DNA from 4 places in the Arthrobacter ginkgonis genome. Region 4 is predicted to be linked to each of the others. Evidence: riboswitches for the same ligand, from Rfam matches in the RefSeq annotation. Region 4 holds a riboswitch; each other region holds the start of a gene.
What was found. Region 4 has a riboswitch for S-adenosylmethionine ahead of ABD912_RS02015 (O-acetylhomoserine aminocarboxypropyltransferase/cysteine synthase family protein). Riboswitches for the same ligand answer to the same signal wherever they lie in the genome.

Region 1 (4,440 bases), on a different contig from region 4:
CGGGAAGAGCGACATGACGCCCAGCTGGATGGACAGCACCTGCAGCAGAACCAGGCCCAGCCAGAACACCGGCACCGCGGCGAACAGCGGCGGCAGGTTGAGGATGAGGCGCTTCAGCCAGCCCTGTCGGGCCAGGGTCGCGGCCGCGGCCAGGGCCACGGCCAGGACCACGGCGGCCACGAAGGCGCTGGCCGCGAGGGCCAGGGTGGAGCCGATGACCGAGCCGATGCGCTCGGCCACCGGCTGCCCCGATGCCAGCGAGTAGCCGACGTCCCCGCGCGGCAGCCCGGCGAGCTGGGCCAGGTACTGCACGATCAGGGGCTGGTCGTAGCCATACTGCGCCTTCATCGCCGCGATCGTCGCCGGGTCTGCGGCCGCATCCGCGGACAGGAAGATCGTTACCGGATCGTTCGGCAGCAGCTGCACGGCCAGGAAGACCAGCGTGTAGGCGAGCCAGACGACCAGGAGCGCCTGCCCGACGCGCCGTGCGATGTAGGCGGCCATGAGGGTTACTCCCCGGTCTTCCAGGCGCCCTGGAAGATGGGCGCGGTGCCCGAGGTGAACTCGACGTGGGCGTCCGCGTTGCCGCCGTAGACCTGGACCTCGTCCCACAGCACCAGCGACAGGGCCTGGTCGACCACGAGCTGGCGCTGCTCCTCGGCGACGAGTTCGAGGTGCTCCTCCTCCGAGGTGGCGGAGCGCTCCTTCTTGAACAGGGCATTCAGCTCGGTGTCGGCGTTCAGCGTCTGGGTGTTGGTCGCCGGGCCGAAGACCGGGCCGAGGCCGCCGTAGGCAAACTGGCGCGTGCCGAAGAACTCGATGTTGGGGTCGATCATCGCGGTGGCGAGGAAGGTGTTGTCGGCGGCCCGGTTGACGAGCTTGACGCCGATCTCGCGCCACTGCTGCTCGATCAGCTCGAAGGCCGGCTTGATCACCACGGAGTTGTTGGACGAGGTCACCGTGACCTCGAGCTTCTTCCCGTCCTTCTCGCGGACGCCGTCGGCGCCCGCGGTCCAGCCTGCCTCGTCCAGCAGCTGCTTGGACCGCTCCGGATCGTAGGCGAGCTCCTCGGACAGGTCGACGAAGCCAACAGCCGCGTGGTTCAGCACCGAGCCGGCCATGGTGTAGCTGTCGGAGAGCACGGTGTCCTTGATGGACTGGCGGTCGATGCCGGACTGCAGGGCCTGGCGCACCTTGGCGTCCTCCAGCTTGCCGCTGCCGATGCGCACGGCTGCCATGTTGGCGGTGAGGTCGATGCCCTTGGCGGGCAGCACCTGGTCCCCGCTGCCTTCGACGGCCGCTTCATCGGCCGGCTGGAGCCCGCGGACCAGGTCCACCTGGCCGGACTGGATGGCTCCGGCGCGGTGGGCGACCTCCGGGAGGTATTTCACGACGAGCTTGTCCAGGTAGGGAGCGCCCTGGTTGTCGGCGGTCTCCGGGGCCCAGGCGTAGTCGGCCCGCTTCGCGAAGGTGACCTCCTCGTCCTTCTTCTCGGACTCGAAGACGAACGGACCGGAGCCCACGATCTTGGAGATCGCCGACTGGCCGGCGTTGTCCAGTTCGAGGGTCGCCGGGGAAACGAGGCCGGCGGTGACGGACGAGGTGGCGCGCAGGAAGTTGGCGTCCGGGCTCTCCAGCGTCACCTTGACCTGGTTGTCGCCGACCACCTTGGAGGACTTGTAGGCGGAGAAGTCCACGTTCGGCTGGATTTGGGCGGACTCGATGCCGTTGCCCAGCGCGTCAAGGTTGGCCTTGACGGCCGCGGCGTCCAGCGGCGTCCCGTCGCTGAAGGTCACCCCGTCGCGGATGGTGAAGGTGAATTCGGTCTGCGCCTCGTTGGCGGTGAACTTGCTGGCGATCCATCCGACCAGTTCGCCGCGCTCCGCGTCGTAGTAGGTCAGCCGGTCCAGCACGCTGTTGAGCACGTTGGCCTTCTCGTAGAAGCGGGCCGCCTGGGTCTGCCAGGTGTTGATGGGAGTGACCTCGGCGAAGACGAACGTCCCGCCCTGGACCGGCTCTCCGGCGGGCGCGCTTCCGGAGGCCGCGGGGCCGGCCGTGCCGGTGGAGCAGCCGGCCAGGGCGAGGGAAGCGACCCCAAGCAGGGCGAGCAGGCGGACGCTACGTTCCGCCTTCCGGGACGGGCGGTTCTGTGTGCGCTGTGTGGGTTCCATGGCGGATCCTCTCGGTCGTGACCGAGGAACGCCAAGACACGTCAGGGAACCGCGGCCGGGCACGTGGCCGGCCGGCGGGGACATGGGAGCTTGGCAATCTCCATCGGTCCTGGCGTTAGCACCGCTTCCCCGAAGGGTGGTTGCTGCGACGTCATCGAGCCAGGTCTCTCAGCCGCTCTGGATGGTGTGTGGGTGGCCCGGGAATCTTCCGGACGCCAGTAAGTCTGTTGCAGGATCTTCGACGCGGCCAAGCGCGGGGCCGCTTCCGCGAAACAAATGGACACATGCCGGCCGCGAGCCATCGCAATTGTTCATAAACGCGTCATAGGACGCCTTGTGACGCGCACGCTGCAGCGCGTTTGCCCTCGGTCCCCTAAATGCCCTAGTCCCGGCCGGGGGCGAGTTCCCCGTTGCCGGCCAGCAGGATCGGCAGGCCCAGTTCGGCGGGGGTGTGCGGGGTGGCCGTGCCCTTCTCCCCCACCACCACGATGCCGCCGACCGGTCCGGCCCCGCACAGGCCCTCGACCCAGGCCCGGGTGTCCTCCGGCTTGCGCCCGGCGTCCACCACGGCCCAGATGGCATCCGCCGGCACCCGGCCCACCATGCTTTGAGCGAGCGCGTCCCAGCGGCTGCCCAGCCCCAGCGCCACCACCAGGGGACCCGGCGCGCGCAGGCTGGCCGCTTCTCCGCCCCAGCGCGGCAGGTTCTCCGTGCGCAGCACCCCGTAGGTGCACACGCCCTCCAGCGCCGTGGCCCTGGACAGCAGCTTGGCCCCGCGCAAGGCATCATCGCGAACGCCGGCCAGCAGCAGGATCTGCCCCGGGCCGGGCAGCTTGGACCCGCCCACTTCCCGCTCCAGGCCCGCCAGCAGGCGGTCGAACTCCGGGGCCACGGTAGACACCGGCGGGGCGGCCACACCGCCCGGCGCCCCATCCGGCACGACGCCGGAAACCGCGCCGTCCCCGGCGTCGGCCGCGTCCAGCAGGGCCGCCAGGGCGCCGGGGCTGACCGGGCCACCGGGGCGCATGTGGCCAGGCAGCCGGACATCCGCCGCAGGGTCCCCGGCCACCGGGGACGCGAGGACCGCCGAGGACGCCGGGCCGGGCACGGCGGTGACCTCGAAATAGCGGCTGGCGAAGAACCCGCCGAGTCCGCCGCGGGTGATCCGCTCCGCCGAGACGATGCGCATGTCCGGTCCCAGCGCCGCGGCCGCCGCCCTCCGGGCGCCCTCCAGCGTCTTGTCCCTAAACCTTGATGGCGTCTGCAAGGTTCACCACCCCCACGGTGTCGATGCGCGCGGCCGCGGCCGTCGCTTCCTGGTAGTTGAGCACGGGCAGATCGGCGTGCGGCAGCACCAGCCGGCGCACCGCCGGGCGCAGCGCCGGCGCGCACACCAGCACGGGCCGCCGGTCCGCCGCCGCGGCGCGGTCCAGGGCCACCCGCAGCGACTGGGTCAGCGCGTCCAGCCGCTGCGGCTCCAGCAGGATCTGGGTGCCCGCGTCGGCCGGGCGCAACCCCTCCAGCATGAGCTGTTCGGCCCGCGGCTCGAACGTGATGACCGTCAGCACGCCCTCGCGCACGTAGGGTGCCACGACCGCCGGGCCCAGCCCGGCGCGGGCGGACTCCACCAGCGGCTCCGGGTCGGTGGAGGCGCGGGCGCGCAGGGTGAGCGCCTCGTAGATGCGGGCGAGGTCGTTGATGGGGACCTGCTCGGCGAGCAGGCCCTGGAGCACCCGCTGGACCTCGGCCAGGGTGAGCAGGTTCGGGACCAGCTCCTCCACCGCGGACGGGCTCTCCTCCTTCAGCGCCTCGTTGAGCGCGCGCACGTCCTCGCGGGAGAGCAGCCGCGCGGCGTTGCGGGAGACGACGTCGGACAGGTGCGTCATCAGCACCGACACCCGGTCGATCACCGTGCAGCCGGCCAGTTCGGCGCTGTAGCGCAGCTCGGTGGGCACCCACTTGCCGTCCAGGCCGAACACCGGGTCCACTGTGGCGGTGCCGGGCAGGTTGCCCAGGTTGCCGCCCAGGGCCAGCAGCATGCCCGCCGGCAGCGTGCCGGAGGCGGCCTCCACGCCGGCCACCCGGATCGAGTAGGTTCCCGGGGGCAGCTCCACGCTGTCGCGGGTGCGCACCGGCGGGATCACCATGCCGATCTCCAGCGCCATCTTCCGGCGCAGCGACTTCACCCGGCCCAGCAGGTCGTCGCTGGCACCGGTGACCAGGCCCACCAGGTCGGTGGCCAGCAGCACCTCCAGCGCCGGCACGCGCA
Region 2 (4,440 bases), on a different contig from region 4:
CGCCGAGCTGCTCGATGTCGGTGAGGAAGCCGTCGTGGCCGATCGGCGAGGTGATGTAGTGGACGGTCTCCGTCCCGGGCAGCAGGCGGGCCAGGCGCTCGGACTGCTCGGGCCAGTAGAGGCGGTCGCTGTCCACGGCGGCGACGAAGAACCTCACGCCGGAGAGCCCGGACAGGGCGGCCTGGGCGCCGCCGCGGCCGCGGCCGACGTCGTGGGACATCAGGGCCTCGGTCAGGACGATGTAGCTGTTGGCATCGAAGCGGCCGACCAGTTTGGAGGCCTGGTGGTCCAGATAGCTTTCCACCTGGTAACGGCCGCGGTCGTAGCCGGCGGAGCCGAACGGGTCCTCGGTGTGCTGCGCCTGGCGCCCGAAGCGCACGTCCATCTCCGGTTCGGAGCGGTAGGTGATGTGTGCCAGGCGGCGGGCGATGCCGAGCCCCTGGACCGGCCCGGGCGCGGGCGTTCCGTCGGGGTCGGCGGCGCCGTAGTAGTCGCCGCCGCGGAACCCGGGGTCCAGCCGGATCGACTGGGTCTGGATCTGCGCGAACGCGATCTGCTCGGCGGTGGATTCGGCGCAGGCGGCGATGACCACGCAGTTGCGCACGCGGTCCGGGTACTCGGCGGCCCATTCGAGGGCGCGGGCCCCACCCATGGAGCCGCCGATCACGGTGTGCCACCGGCGGATTCCGAGGGCGTCGGCGAGGCGGGCCTCGACGCGGACGCCGTCGCGGATCGTGGTGAACGGGAAGCGGGAACCGAGCGGGCGCCCGGTCTCGTCGGGGGTGGACGGGCCGGTGGTGCCGTAGCAGCCGCCCAGGAGGTTCGGCGCGACGACGAAGAACCGGTCGGTGTCGATCGTCTTGCCGGGGCCCACAAAACCGTCCCACCAGCCCGCGGTGTCGCTGTCGCCGCGGGCCACGTGAGTGTCCCCGGTCAGGGCATGCTCCAGGAGGACGGCGTTGGACGCGTCCTGGTTGAGCTCGCCCCAGGTCTCGTACCCGATCACGATCTCCGGGAGGTGGCCCCCGGTCTCGAAGGTGTACGGACCTGTCCGGAATTGGCGGAGCACGCCGTCGGGCCCATGCCCGACGGCGTGCCGCCACCCGGATTGTCCGGAGGTTACGTCGAAATCGATGCTCACTTCACCGCCTGGAGGGCGGATCCCGATTCCTCGGCGGCCTTTCGGAAGCCGCCTTCGAGATCCGCAATGATGTCGTCAATGTGTTCGAGGCCCACCGCCAGGCGGACCAGGCCCGGGCTGACCCCGGCCGCTTCCCGCTCGGCCTCGGTCAGCTGGACGTGGGTGGTGGACCACGGGTGGATCACCAGGGAGCGCACGTCGCCGACGTTCGCCACGTGCGAGTGCAGCTCCAGGGCATCCACGAACGCCTGTCCCGCCGCGGCTCCGCCGTCGAGCACGAAGGCGATGATCGCGCCGGTGCCGCGCGGGCCGTACTTGCGGCCGCGCTCGAACCACGGGCTGGAAGGCAGGCCGGCGTAGGCCACCGAGCGCACCTGCGGGTGGGCCTCGAGCCATTCGGCGACCTTCTGGGCGTTGGCCACGTGGCGCTCCACCCGCAGGCTCAGGGTCTCGAGGCCCTGGCCGATCAGGAACGCGTTCAGGGGCGCCACGGAGGATCCGAAGTCACGCAGCAGGTGCACGCGGGCCTTGAGGATGTAGGAGAGGTTGGCGCCGAAGATGCCGTCCACGCCCAGGTCGCGGGCGAAGACCAGGCCGTTGTAGGACTCGTCAGGGGTGTTGAAGCCGGGGAAGCGCTCCGGGTCCTGCGCGTAGTCGAACTTGCCCGAGTCCACGATGACACCCGCGATCGCGGTGCCGTGGCCGCCGAGGTACTTGGTCGCCGAGTGCACCACGACGTCGGCGCCCCATTCGATCGGGCGGATCAGGTACGGGGTGGACAGGGTGTTGTCGACGATCAGCGGGACGCCGGCCTCGTGGGCCACGGCGCTGACGCCCTCGATGTCCAGCACGTCCTGGCGCGGATTGGAGACGACCTCGCCGAAGAACGCCTTGGTGTTCGGGCGCACGGCCGCACGCCACTGCTCCAGGTCGTCCGGGTCGGCCACGAAGGTGGTTTCGATGCCGAGCTTGCGCAGGCTGTGCTTGAGCAGATTCTGCGTCCCGCCGTACAGGCTGGGGCTGGCGACGATGTGGTCGCCGGCCTCGGCCACGTTCAGGATCGCGAAGGTGGTGGCGGCCTGGCCGGAGGCCAGCAGCAGCGCCCCGACGCCGCCCTCCAGGTCGGCGATGCGGTTCTCCACGGCCTCCTGCGTGGGGTTGCCGATGCGGGTGTAGATCGGTGCCAGCTCCTGCAGCCCGAAGCGGGCCGCCGCGCTTTCCGCGCTCGGGAACACGAAGGAGGTGGTCTGGTAGATCGGCAGTGCCCGCGCCCCGGTTGCCGCGTCGGGAACCTGCCCGGCGTGGATCTGGCGGGTTTCGAAGGACCAAGTGTTGCTAGACATGTTTCTTCCCCTCTGGCTAGGGGTCCCCCCGGGCTGCGCGGAAGCACGGACTGTGCCTCCGCCGGGGTGTGACCCGCGCTTGTCCCGTGTCCTGCTGGCACGGGGCCTGGTCTTCACCCGGGGCACCCCACCGCGAGTGGAGGGTTGCCGGCCAGCAAACCGGGGTTTAGCGCTGGCACTCATGACCTTGGTTCCAAGTCTTGCGAATCTTCCGCCGGTCCCGCAACTCCGTGTCCGCCTTTGTGACTTCCCGTGGCTCCGGCGGCGGCACCCGGCCCCAGCGCCCCGAGGCGCCGCAACCCCTTGTCAGGGGCACCTTAGGAGGACCTAAGTCGAGACGTGAATCACAAAGTGCCATGATGGGGCCATGATGAGGCTGGACCATGTTTCTTACGCTTGCGGTCCCGATGGGTTGGCCGCTACGGCCGCCCGCATCGGCGAGACCTTGGGGATCGAGTACGTAAAGGGGGGTGTCCATCCGCGCTTCGGCACTCGGAACGTCATTTTCCCGTTGCAGAACGGGCAGTACCTGGAGGTCGTCGAGGTGCTCAACCACCCGGCGTCGGACAAGGCCCCCTTCGGGCAGGCCGTGCGCGCCCGCTCCGAGCTGGGCGGCGGCTGGATGGGCTGGTGCGTCGCGGTGGACGACCTGCTGCCGTTCGAGGAGCGGCTGGGCCGCCAGGCGGTGCCGGGCAACCGCAAGTTCCCGGACGGGCGCGAACTGACCTGGCAGCAGATCGGCATCAACGGCCTGATCTCCGATCCTCAGGTCCCGTACATGCTGCGCTGGGACGACGGCACCGAGGACCTGCACCCGTCCAAGGCGCTGGATCCGGCGGGACGCATCTCCAAGATCACCATCGCCGGTTCCCGCGACCGGGTCCGGGACTGGCTGGGCCAGCCCGAGCAGTCCCCGGTGGGCGACGTCGAGGTCTCCTGGCAGTCCCCGAACGGGACCCCGGGTATCCTCTCCGTCACCTTCACCACCCCCAAGGGCGAGGTCGAGCTCTAGGCCGGGGGGCCTGCTCACCACACCACACGCACGCACCGCACCGCATAAAGGCACGACGGCGGCACCCACCCGGGTGCCGCCGTCGTTGTTCCGCTGGCGCGCCGTGCGGGGGCCCGCTTTCCCGCGCGGCACCCGCACTTACGCGTCAGGATTCCGCGCACACCCGCACTTACGCGTCACAATTCCGCGACTTCACAATTCGGCGAAGGGGACTCAGGTGCCCAGGCCGATGGCCGGGCCGAAGAGGGCGAAGCCGACGAACCCGGCCGCATCCAGCAGGGCGTGCGCGATCACCAGCGGCATCACCCGCCGGGTTTTCAGGTACACCCAGCCGAACACCAGGCCCATGACGAAGTTGCCGATGAACGGGCCCACCCCCTGGTAGAGGTGGTAGCTGCCGCGCAGCACCGCGCTGGCCAGCAGCACCTGCCAGGTCCCCCAGCCGAGGCGGGGCAGGCGCTCGAACAGGTAGCCGATCACGATCACCTCTTCGACGATCCCGTGGCGCACGGCCGAGAGCAGCAGGACCGGCACCGTCCACCAGTACGGGTCAAGCGCGGCCGGCACGATCGCCGTGGTCACGCCCAGCGCGCGCCCGGCCGCGTACACGCCCAGCGTCCCCAGCCCCATCGCCGCGAACAGCCCGAAGCCCAGCCCGGCGTCCCGCCACGGGCGGCGGGCATCGAACCCGATCCTGCGGAACGGGTTGCCGCCGGGGACCTGCCAGAGCAGGAAGAACACCAGGGCCACCGGCACCAGGGCGAAGAAGATGTCCAGCAGCTGGTAGGTCAGGTCGAAGTACTCGCGGGCACTGAGGCTGTTGTTCAGCGTGGTGGTTTGCCCGGCCAGCGGGGCGCGGGTGGCCTTGTCCAGCAGGTTCACCACCGAGTACACCGCGGACTTGCCCAGCGACAGGCCCAGCACCAGTCCGATCTCGATCCACA
Region 3 (4,440 bases), on a different contig from region 4:
CTGCCGCAGATTTGGTCAGGTTTCCAGATCGTCGGCGACGGCACCGGCCAGTACGACTTCGCGATCAACGGCGTGCTGCTGGCCAGCATCATGATCGGTATCTCCACGCTGATCAACGCGTTCGGCGTGAAGCTCATGACCCTCATCAACAGCGTCGGCGTGTTCGTTGAACTGGTGGCGGCCGTGCTGCTGATCCTGGCCCTGCTCTGGCACGCGGTCCGCGGCCCGGGAGTCCTCTTGGACACCTCCGGCTACGGGGAAGGGCACCCGCTGGGGTTCTTCGGCGTCTTCCTGATCGGCGCCATGGCCTCGGGCTACGTCATGTACGGCTTCGACACCGCCAGCTCCCTCGGCGAGGAAACGAAGGACCCCAAGCGCACCGCGCCCAAGGCCATCCTGCGCGCCGTCACCGCCTCCTTCCTGCTGGGCGGGCTGATCCTGCTCGGCGGGCTGCTGGCCGCTCCGGACCTCAATGATCCGAAGGTGGGCCATGCCGACGGCGGCCTGCAGTACATCGTGCTCTCGGTGCTGGGCGGCCCCTTCGGCAAGGCCTTCCTGGTCTGCATCGTCGTGGCCGTCATTGTGTGCACCCTGGCGGTGCACGCGGCCGCCATCCGGATGATGTTCGCGATGGCCCGGGACAACAACCTGCCGTTCAGCCGGCAGCTCAGCAAGGTCGATCCCGTGCGCAGGACGCCTGCCGTGGCGGCCATCGTCATCGGTGTCATCGCGGTGATCCCGCTGATCGTCAACGTGATGCAGCCGGCCATTTTCACCATCATGTCCAGCATCAGCATCGTCCTGATCTACCTGTCCTACCTGCTGGTCACCGTGCCCATGCTGCGCAACAGGTTCCTGAGGAAGTGGCCGCTCAAGGAGGAAGAGGCCGGCAAGGCCGGATTCAGCCTCGGCAAGTGGGGCCTGCCGGTGAACATCCTGGCCGTGTTCTGGGGCGGGGCCATGACCCTGAACCTCATCTGGCCGCGGCAGGAGATCTACAACTCCGTTCCGCCGTTCGAGTGGTACCTGCAGTGGGGCGGCGTGCTGTTCGTCGGTGCCGTCGTGATTGGCGGCACGCTCCTCTACCGCCTGAAGATCCGCCACCAGACGGGGGTGCTGGCCGAGCACGCGGCGGCCGTCGCGGCCCATCCGTCCTCGGGCTCCGCACGTACCGAACCGTCGGCTGCCCCCCGACCGCTGCCGGATCCTGTCCGGGCCGGGGCCGGCCTGTCCAGCGCGGACATTGCCAGTGAGATCCCTGACGCGCTGCCAGCCAATGCTGCCCTGTCAGAGAAAGGCACGGGGTCGTAGATCGGGCCCTTGGGGATGCCCGCGGGGCCGCTGCTCCTAGACGGCGTCGAACTCGGCGAAGTCGGCGGTCACCGCATTGAAGAAGCGCTCCAGCTCGGGGTCGTGGTCCAGCGGACACGGGACCAAGGGCTCCAACGACAGGCTGAGGTAGCTGCGCCCCGCCTGGCGGCGCGGATCCGCGGGCATCCCCAAAACCCCGGCCTCGGGGTTCCACACCGGCTCGGCGCGGCGGCCGGTCCGTCCGAGCGAGTCCAGCAGCCGGGCGTGCTCGGCCAGGGCCAGGGCATCATGCGTGTAGGCCAGGACCTGCTCCCCGCAGAACGTCACCATCCGCACTGCCTGTTCGGCCACGTCCACGTCCACGCTGGTGATCCGTTCCCATGCCGTGGCATCGCGGAGGGCCCCGGCCACGGTCCGGAGGTGGAGGCGGTGCCCGCGCCCGAACAGGGTGCAGTTCGCTTCGGCGCCGGCGGAGGGGATCGGATAGCCCATGGGGGACCTTTCGTTGCTCTTGTCCGGAGCGGTGTTGCACCAGACCACTTCGTCATCCGAACCACCCGTGAAGCATGGGGTTGGTGTGCGGTCGGGTCGGAGCCCAAACATGGCCGCAGCTCGTGAAGCTTTTCCTAATGGTATCCCATTCTCCAAGGCGCCAGCGTCGCGCAAGTTGCTTCGCGGGCCGGAGTGGGATTGGCTGGGAAGGAACGCTTTAGGCAACCCTTACCTCGGGTTGGTCCCGAACGTCCCCGCCGAACGCCCGCGAAGAGGAACCGCCATGACCGCAGCACCCGCCGCCCGCACCCCACGTCCCGCCCGCCCGCAGGTGGTGCTCGAGGTGCTCGCCACCGAACGCCTCAGCCCCCACATGGTGCGGCTGACTCTGGGCGGGGAGGGGTTTGCGGGGTTCCAGAACAAGGACGCCACGGACAAGTACGTCAAGATCCTCTTCGCCGATCCGGCGCTGGGACTGGAACCGCCGTACGACCTGGAGGCACTGCGCGTGAAGCTGGGCCCGGAGGCCGTGCCGGTGCGCCGCACCTACACGGTCCGCCGCGTCGACGAGGCGGCACGGACGCTGCAGATCGACTTCGTGGTCCACGGAGACGAGGGCATCGCCGGGCCCTGGGCCGCGGCGGCGCAGCCGGGGGAGAAGGTCTGCTTCAACGGACCCGGCGGGATGTACGCGCCGGATCCGTCCGCCGACTGGCACCTGCTGGCCGGGGACGAGTCGGCACTGCCGGCGATCTCCGTCGCGCTGGAGGCCCTGCTGGACGACGCCGTGGGCGTCGCCTATCTGGAGGTCGCGGGCCCGGAGGACGAGTTGGAGCTCGCCGCGCCCGCCGGCGTCGAACTGCGCTGGCTGCACCGCGGCGAGTTCACCCCCGACTCCACCGTGCTGGCCGCAGCGGTCGAGGCCGGAGCGTGGCGCGAGGGGCGGGTGCAGGTCTTCGCGCACGGCGAGCGGGAGGTCGTGAAAAACCTGCGCCGCTACCTTGCCGAGGAACGCGCGGTGGACCGCAGGCAGCTGTCCCTGTCCGCCTACTGGGCCTACGGCCGGGCCGAGGACGCGTTCCAGGCGGAGAAGCGCGAGGCGGTCGGGCAGATCTTCCCCGAGGGCTGAGGCGCCTCCCGGAACCGGGCCGCAGGCCCTACATGGCCTGCGGGTAAGCCGGCGGCAATGACGATCGGGCGTCGAAGCGCGCGCCCTGGGGGTGGGAGGGCAGCACCATGAAGATGAGGATGATCAGCCCGCCGACGCCGGGTATCAGGGACAGCAGGTAGAACCAGCCGCTGTAGTTGGCATCGTGCAGCCGGCGCACCGCGATGGCGATGCTGGGGATCAGGACCGCGAGGGAGTAGGCGGCCAGCAGGACGATCAGCACGACCGTCAGCGGGGCGGGCCGCCAGTTCTCAGGGTCCGGCTCGTAGTCCATCTGGGGATTTCCCGTGGCGACGATCGAGATGGCGAGGAGGATCGAGCCCACGGTCGCCACCAGTGCGTTGAACAGGGCGGCCCACCAGTACTCGCTCCGGCTGGCCCGCCCGGAGAAGGTCGCGTACTTGGTGAAGAACCGTTTGATGGCCTGGCCGAAGCTGGCGTTGTAGAGCGGCTGGTCCAGGGGAACGGGGGAGTTCCCGCTCCGGGGCAGGGGCTGTGCCATGGAAGGTCCTCTCATCAGGCGGTATGCGTCGGCCGGAGTGATCCTCCCGACCATAATCCGCCCGGGTGTCCCGGCGGGGAAGGCCGCGGGGGCCTATGATGGCGAAAAGATTGGGAGGCCCACCATGACCGAGACCCCGGAGACCACCTTCTCGGCCCGTTTGCGCCACGCCACGCAGGCGGAGCACTCCCGGGCGGAGTCCGCCGAATTCATCTCCACGCTGATGGAGGGGACCCGCAGCGCGCGGGACTACGCCCTCTTGCTGTCCCAGTACCGGTTCATCTACTCCGCCCTGGAGGAGGAATGCCGCTCCCTGCGCGAGCGGCCCGGGGCGGGGGACCTGCTGGCGGAGTTGCTGGATCCCCGGCTTGAGCGGCTGCCGTCCATCGAGGCGGACCTGGCCGGCCTGGTTCCGGCCGTGGGGCTGGACGCGGCGCCCGGAGCGCTTCCGGCGACCCGGGAGTATGCGGCGCGCATCCGCGCGGCGGCCGCGGAGGATCCGGCACGCCTGGTGGCGCACCACTACCTGCGCTACCTGGGGGATCTTTCCGGTGGCCTGGCGATCGGCAGGCTGGTCGCGCGCCACTACGGCATTGTCCCGGAGCACCTGAGCATGTGGACCTTCCACGGCATCGACAAGCCCAAGGTGTACAAGGACGGCTACCGGGCCAAGCTGGATGCCTACGCGGTGGACGACGCCCGCGCCGACGCGCTGGTGGACGAGGCGGCCTCCGGCTTCGCCCTGAACCGGGCCCTGTTCGCCGAGCTGTTGGGACTGTCCCGGAAGGTGGCGCCAGCGGTGGCCTAGCGCGCGGGCCTTGCCCCGCGCTTACCGGTCAGCCGGGCCAGACCCCCGAGGTCCCGCGCCGGTGGCTATCCACCAGGTGGGTGTCCACGATGCCGGTGGCCTCCATGAGGGCGAACATCGTCGTGGGGCCAACGAACGCGAAGCCCTTCCTGCGCAGCG
Region 4 (4,440 bases):
GCGTACGACGGCGGGAGGCGGGCCGGGTGCCCGGCCCGCCTCCCGCGGTGGTGATGTCGGCGGATGGGCCGCCGGGCCAGTTAGTGGAGCTGGCGCTTGGAGCTGATCACGCCGGTGTTGAAGCCGGCCAGGTGCAGGCCGCCGTGGAAGCGTGCGTGCTCGATCTTCACGCAGCGGTCCATGACCACGTTCAGGCCCGCGGCCTCGCCCTTCTCGGCGACGCCCTCGTGCCAGGAGCCCAGCTGCAGCCAGATGGTCTTGGAGCCCACCGCGATGGCCTCGTCCAGGACGCCGGGCAGGTCGTCGTGCTTGCGGAAGACCTCGACCAAGTCCGGCACCTCCGGCAGGTCCGCCAGGGACTTGTAGACCGGCTGGCCCAGGATCGTGTCCACCACGGGGTTCACGAAGTAGACCTTGAACCGGGTGGAGGAGAGCAGGTAGGTCGCCACGAAGTAGGACGCGCGGGACGGCTTGTCCGAGGCGCCCACGATCGCGATCGAGGTGGTGTTGCGCAGGATGTCCAGGCGTTCGGGGGCCGACGGGCCCACCCAGGTGCGCTCTGCGGTGGCGGTCACTTGGAGGCCCCTTCCTCGGCTGCAATGGATTCCTCAACGGATTCGACCACCCGGGTGCCCGGCTCCGTCACCTTGGCGCGGGCCGCGGGGATGGTGCAGGCCTCGCCGTCGTAGGTCGGCGCCGCGAATTCGGTGGTGCTGAAGACGTGGTCCTCGTGGTCTCGGCTGGGGCCGTGCTCGGCGCCGGCCTGCTGGGAGGCGGTGAGCGCCTGGTCCAGGTCCCACAGGATGTCCTCGAGGTCCTCCAGGCCCACGGAGAGGCGGATCAGGTCCTCCGGAACGCCGCCGGCGACCAGTTGGTCGGCCGTGAGCTGCTGGTGGGTGGTGGACGCCGGGTGCAGGACCAGCGTGCGGGCGTCGCCGATGTTGGCCAGGTGGCTGGCCAGCTGCAGCGCCTCGATGAACTTGGCGCCGGCGGCGCGGCCGCCCTTGACGCCGAAGCTGAACACGGAGCCGACGCCCAGCGGGAGCAGCTCCTTGGCGCGCTCGTGGTGCGGGTGCGTGGGCAGGCCGGCGAAGTTCACGTAGGTGACGCGCTCGTCCTGGTCCAGCCATTCGGCGACCTTCTGGGCGTTGTCCAGGTGGGCGTCCATGCGCTGGGGCAGGGTCTCGACGCCGATCAGCAGCTGGAACGCGGACTGCGCCGGCAGCGACGGGCCGATGTCGCGCAGCTGCTCCGAGCGCAGCTTGGTCAGGAAGCCGTACTCGCCGAAGTTGCCCCACCAAGAGACGTTGCCGTAGCTGGGCACCGGCTCGGTCATCTGCGGGAACTTGCCGTTGCCCCAGTTGAAGGTGCCGGATTCAACGATGACGCCGCCCAGGGTGGTGCCGTGGCCGCCGAGGAACTTGGTGGCGGAGTGGATGACGATGTCCGCCCCGTGCTCGATCGGGCGGATCAGGTATGGCGGGGTCAGAGTGGAGTCCACGACCAGCGGAACGCCGGCCTCGTTCGCGACGGCGGCCAGGCCCCGGAGATCGGCGACGTCGCCGGAGGGGTTGGCCACGATCTCGGTGTACACGGCCTTCGTGTTCTCGCGGATCGCGGCCTTGTAGTCGGCCGGGTCCGTCGAGTCGATGAAGGTGGTGTCGACGCCGAAGCGGCGCAGCGTCACGTCCAGCTGCGTGATGGTTCCTCCGTACAGCTTGGAGGAGGCGACGATGTGGTCCCCGGCCCCAGCCAGCGCGGCGAACACGAGGAACTCCGCGGCCATGCCGGAAGCGGTGGCGACGGCGCCGATGCCGCCCTCCAGGGAGGCGATGCGCTCCTCGAAGGCCGCCACGGTGGGGTTGCCGATGCGCGAGTAGATGTTGCCGTACTTCTGCAGGGCGAACAGGTTGGCGGCGTCGTCAGTGTCCTTGAAGACGAACGACGAGGTCTGGTAGATCGGGACCGCGCGGGCGCCGTGTTCGGCGTCGGGGGTGCCCCCGGCGTGGAGGGCGCGCGTGCGGAAGCCGAACTGGTGTTCTGCCATGAGGCGGGGGCTCCTTCAAGGTTGGTGGCGGGGAGGTAGGTCGATGTTGATTCCGGTGCCGTTGCGGCGGACAACGGCGGCCCACGGCACCGGGGGATCCGGCGCCACCACGGCCGAAGAAAAGCTCGCGCCTTCCCCATCGTTTCTGGCGGTAGCACCTTTCCGGCGGCGTCCGGAAGGTTGCTGCGGCGTCAGGGAGCCAGATCTCTCAGCCACTCGGGATGGACCGAACCATCCTCCCAAAAACCGGCCCCCCGATCAAAGAATGTTGACCACCGTTGCGCGTGGCCGCGATCTGACCGAAGATCCGGCGGCGGTCCCCCGTTATCGTTCAGACTGCTCCCACACCTCGCTCCGCTCGGCGCGGGTCCCTCGCCGCCTAGCGTCCATGAGCCTCCCAATCCTCGCTGGCGCTCGGATCGGGGCCCTCGGCTCATAGCGTCCAGGTGGCTCCCACACCTCGCTCCGCTCGGCGCGGGTCCCTCGCCGCCTAGACTTGGGCGCATGCAGGCACGGATCGCTTTTGTCAGGCACGGGGAAACGGACTGGAACGCCCAAGGGCGGTTGCAGGGCAGCAGGGACATCCCGCTGAACGACGCCGGCCGGGGACAGGCGCGGGAAGCCGGCCTGGCGCTGGGACGCGGACGGTGGGACCTGCTGGTCTCCTCGACGCTCCATCGCGCCGCCGAGAGCGCGGACATCATCGGAGCGCTGATCGGGCTTCAGCCGTCCCTCCGGCTGCCCGATCTGGTGGAGCGGAACTACGGCGCGGGTGAGGGCCGCATTGTGCAGGGGCTTCCCCGGCCCCAGATCGACGCCCTGCTGGCCACGGGGGAACCAGAGGCCTCCGTGGCGGCGCGCGGAGTGGGCGCCATTGACCGCCTGGCGGCCGAGTACCCCGGACGGCGGATCGTGGTGGTCGCCCACGGCACGATCATCCGCCTGACGCTGAATGCGGTGCTCGGCGGCAGCCACCCGCACGTGGAGAACGGCCAGGTCCTGGAACTGGACTGGGACGCCCGGGGCCGGGACGTCCGCCCGCGCGCGCTCATGCCAAGACAGTAGGCAGCCCTCGATAGCCGGCGGTTCCTGCCCCTCCACAGGCCGGGACCGCCGGCTTTTTCGTGGCCATCCCGGGACGGGCATGTATTAAAAAGCATTGACGATCGTCTCAAATTTGAAGATACTCAACGTGCGGGGTGCGCGGTTCACGGCGGGCCGGCAAGGGGCGGCTCCAAGTCGGCGCCCTTGCCGCCCGCCGCGAATCTTTCCGCGCCGAAGCCATTCCTTCCGCACTGACGATCTTTTCGCGGTGAGGTCCTTTTGTGCTGGGAATCCTTCCGCGGCGCATTCCTCCCCGCCCGGAAACGAGTTGGAGGCATTCAATGAAGAACCGTCCACGCCCTACACGCTTGCGCGCGCTCGCCGCCGCCGTCGCCCTCGCGGCAACGCCGCTGGCCCTGGTGCCAGCACCCGCCGTGGCCGCCGAGGATGAAGCCCATCAGGTCAAGGGGGTTTTCCATCAGGACGAGCCCGGCGAGGTGGTGTATGAGGCGGTGACCCCGGAGGACTGGAACGGCACCCTGGTGCTGGACCTGGACTTCAACCGGTGGACCGGGGAAAAGCGGGAGTGGTTCCTCTCCCACGGCTACGGCATCGGCGGCATTCAGCGCACCCAGAACCAGACGGCCTACGAGATCAAGAAGTACGTGGACGACCTCGTGGCCACCCGCGGCGAACTCATGGAGGCCGGAACGGAGGAGCCCGCCAGGACGATTGCCGTCGGGGCCTCGCGGGGTGGCTTCGTGGCCCGCATGTCCGTCGAGCATCGCCCCGACGTTTTCGACGGGGCGCTGGCCTTCGCCGGCGGCGGAGCGGGGGTGCTCGGTTCCTGGCTGAGCAAGGCCGACGCGGTGTGGGCCCTGAAGACGCTGGTGGACCCCGCGGCCCCGCTGGCCATCAACAACCTCCCCGACATTCCCGCCGGGGCGAGCTACGGCCCCGACTACCAGCAGGACGTCGCCCTCGCCGCCTTGGTGGAGAAGGCCCGCGGGGACGACGCCGGCACGGCCCGGCTGATGCTGGCCAGCGCGCTGGAGCAGGCCACCGCGTGGCCCTCCGGTGCGGAGGCGCCCGGCGCGAACGACTTCGAGGATCAGGCGCAGCGCATCGCCGACAGCTTCGCCTGGGCGAACCCGCAGTTCGTCCACAAGGAGATCGAGGACATGGCCGGGGGCCCGGTGGTGTGGAACCACGGCGTCGATTACGCCGCACTGCTGGAGGATTCCGGGGCGATCGAGCGGGTCCGCTACTGGTATGACAAGGCGGGCCTCGACGTCGAGGACGACCTCGCGAGGCTGGCGGGGGCCCCGCGCTACTCCGCGGACGCGGCG

Region 1: it holds a riboswitch for S-adenosylmethionine, as region 4 does, so the genes downstream of both, ABD912_RS04455 (ABC transporter substrate-binding protein) here and ABD912_RS02015 (O-acetylhomoserine aminocarboxypropyltransferase/cysteine synthase family protein) in region 4, are expected to answer to the same signal.
Region 2: it holds a riboswitch for S-adenosylmethionine, as region 4 does, so the genes downstream of both, ABD912_RS16775 (bifunctional o-acetylhomoserine/o-acetylserine sulfhydrylase) here and ABD912_RS02015 (O-acetylhomoserine aminocarboxypropyltransferase/cysteine synthase family protein) in region 4, are expected to answer to the same signal.
Region 3: it holds a riboswitch for S-adenosylmethionine, as region 4 does, so the genes downstream of both, ABD912_RS21015 (hypothetical protein) here and ABD912_RS02015 (O-acetylhomoserine aminocarboxypropyltransferase/cysteine synthase family protein) in region 4, are expected to answer to the same signal.

What each region holds. Positions count from the first base shown of each region.
Region 1 is NZ_BAABEO010000008.1:425,405-429,844, forward strand. It holds gene ABD912_RS04450 (ABC transporter permease) at 1-504, opposite strand, end outside; gene ABD912_RS04455 (ABC transporter substrate-binding protein) at 510-2,171, opposite strand; SAM riboswitch class I at 2,269-2,359, opposite strand; gene ABD912_RS04460 (hypothetical protein) at 2,554-3,360, opposite strand; gene ABD912_RS04465 (flagellar biosynthesis protein FlhA) at 3,416-4,440, opposite strand, start outside.
Region 2 is NZ_BAABEO010000023.1:124,030-128,469, reverse strand. It holds gene metX (homoserine O-acetyltransferase MetX) at 1-1,135, opposite strand, end outside; gene ABD912_RS16775 (bifunctional o-acetylhomoserine/o-acetylserine sulfhydrylase) at 1,138-2,484, opposite strand; SAM riboswitch class IV at 2,555-2,671, opposite strand; gene ABD912_RS16770 (VOC family protein) at 2,852-3,496, shown strand; gene ABD912_RS16765 (CPBP family intramembrane glutamic endopeptidase) at 3,710-4,440, opposite strand, start outside.
Region 3 is NZ_BAABEO010000034.1:27,285-31,724, forward strand. It holds gene ABD912_RS21010 (APC family permease) at 1-1,311, shown strand, start outside; gene ABD912_RS21015 (hypothetical protein) at 1,348-1,803, opposite strand; SAM riboswitch class IV at 1,814-1,931, opposite strand; gene ABD912_RS21020 (siderophore-interacting protein) at 2,087-2,932, shown strand; gene ABD912_RS21025 (DUF805 domain-containing protein) at 2,961-3,473, opposite strand; gene ABD912_RS21030 (biliverdin-producing heme oxygenase) at 3,598-4,281, shown strand; gene ABD912_RS21035 (DNA-3-methyladenine glycosylase I) at 4,310-4,440, opposite strand, start outside.
Region 4 is NZ_BAABEO010000006.1:102,567-107,006, forward strand. It holds gene ABD912_RS02010 (CoA-binding protein) at 81-575, opposite strand; gene ABD912_RS02015 (O-acetylhomoserine aminocarboxypropyltransferase/cysteine synthase family protein) at 572-2,047, opposite strand; SAM riboswitch class I at 2,181-2,275, opposite strand; gene ABD912_RS02020 (histidine phosphatase family protein) at 2,552-3,112, shown strand; gene ABD912_RS02025 (prolyl oligopeptidase family serine peptidase) at 3,433-4,440, shown strand, end outside.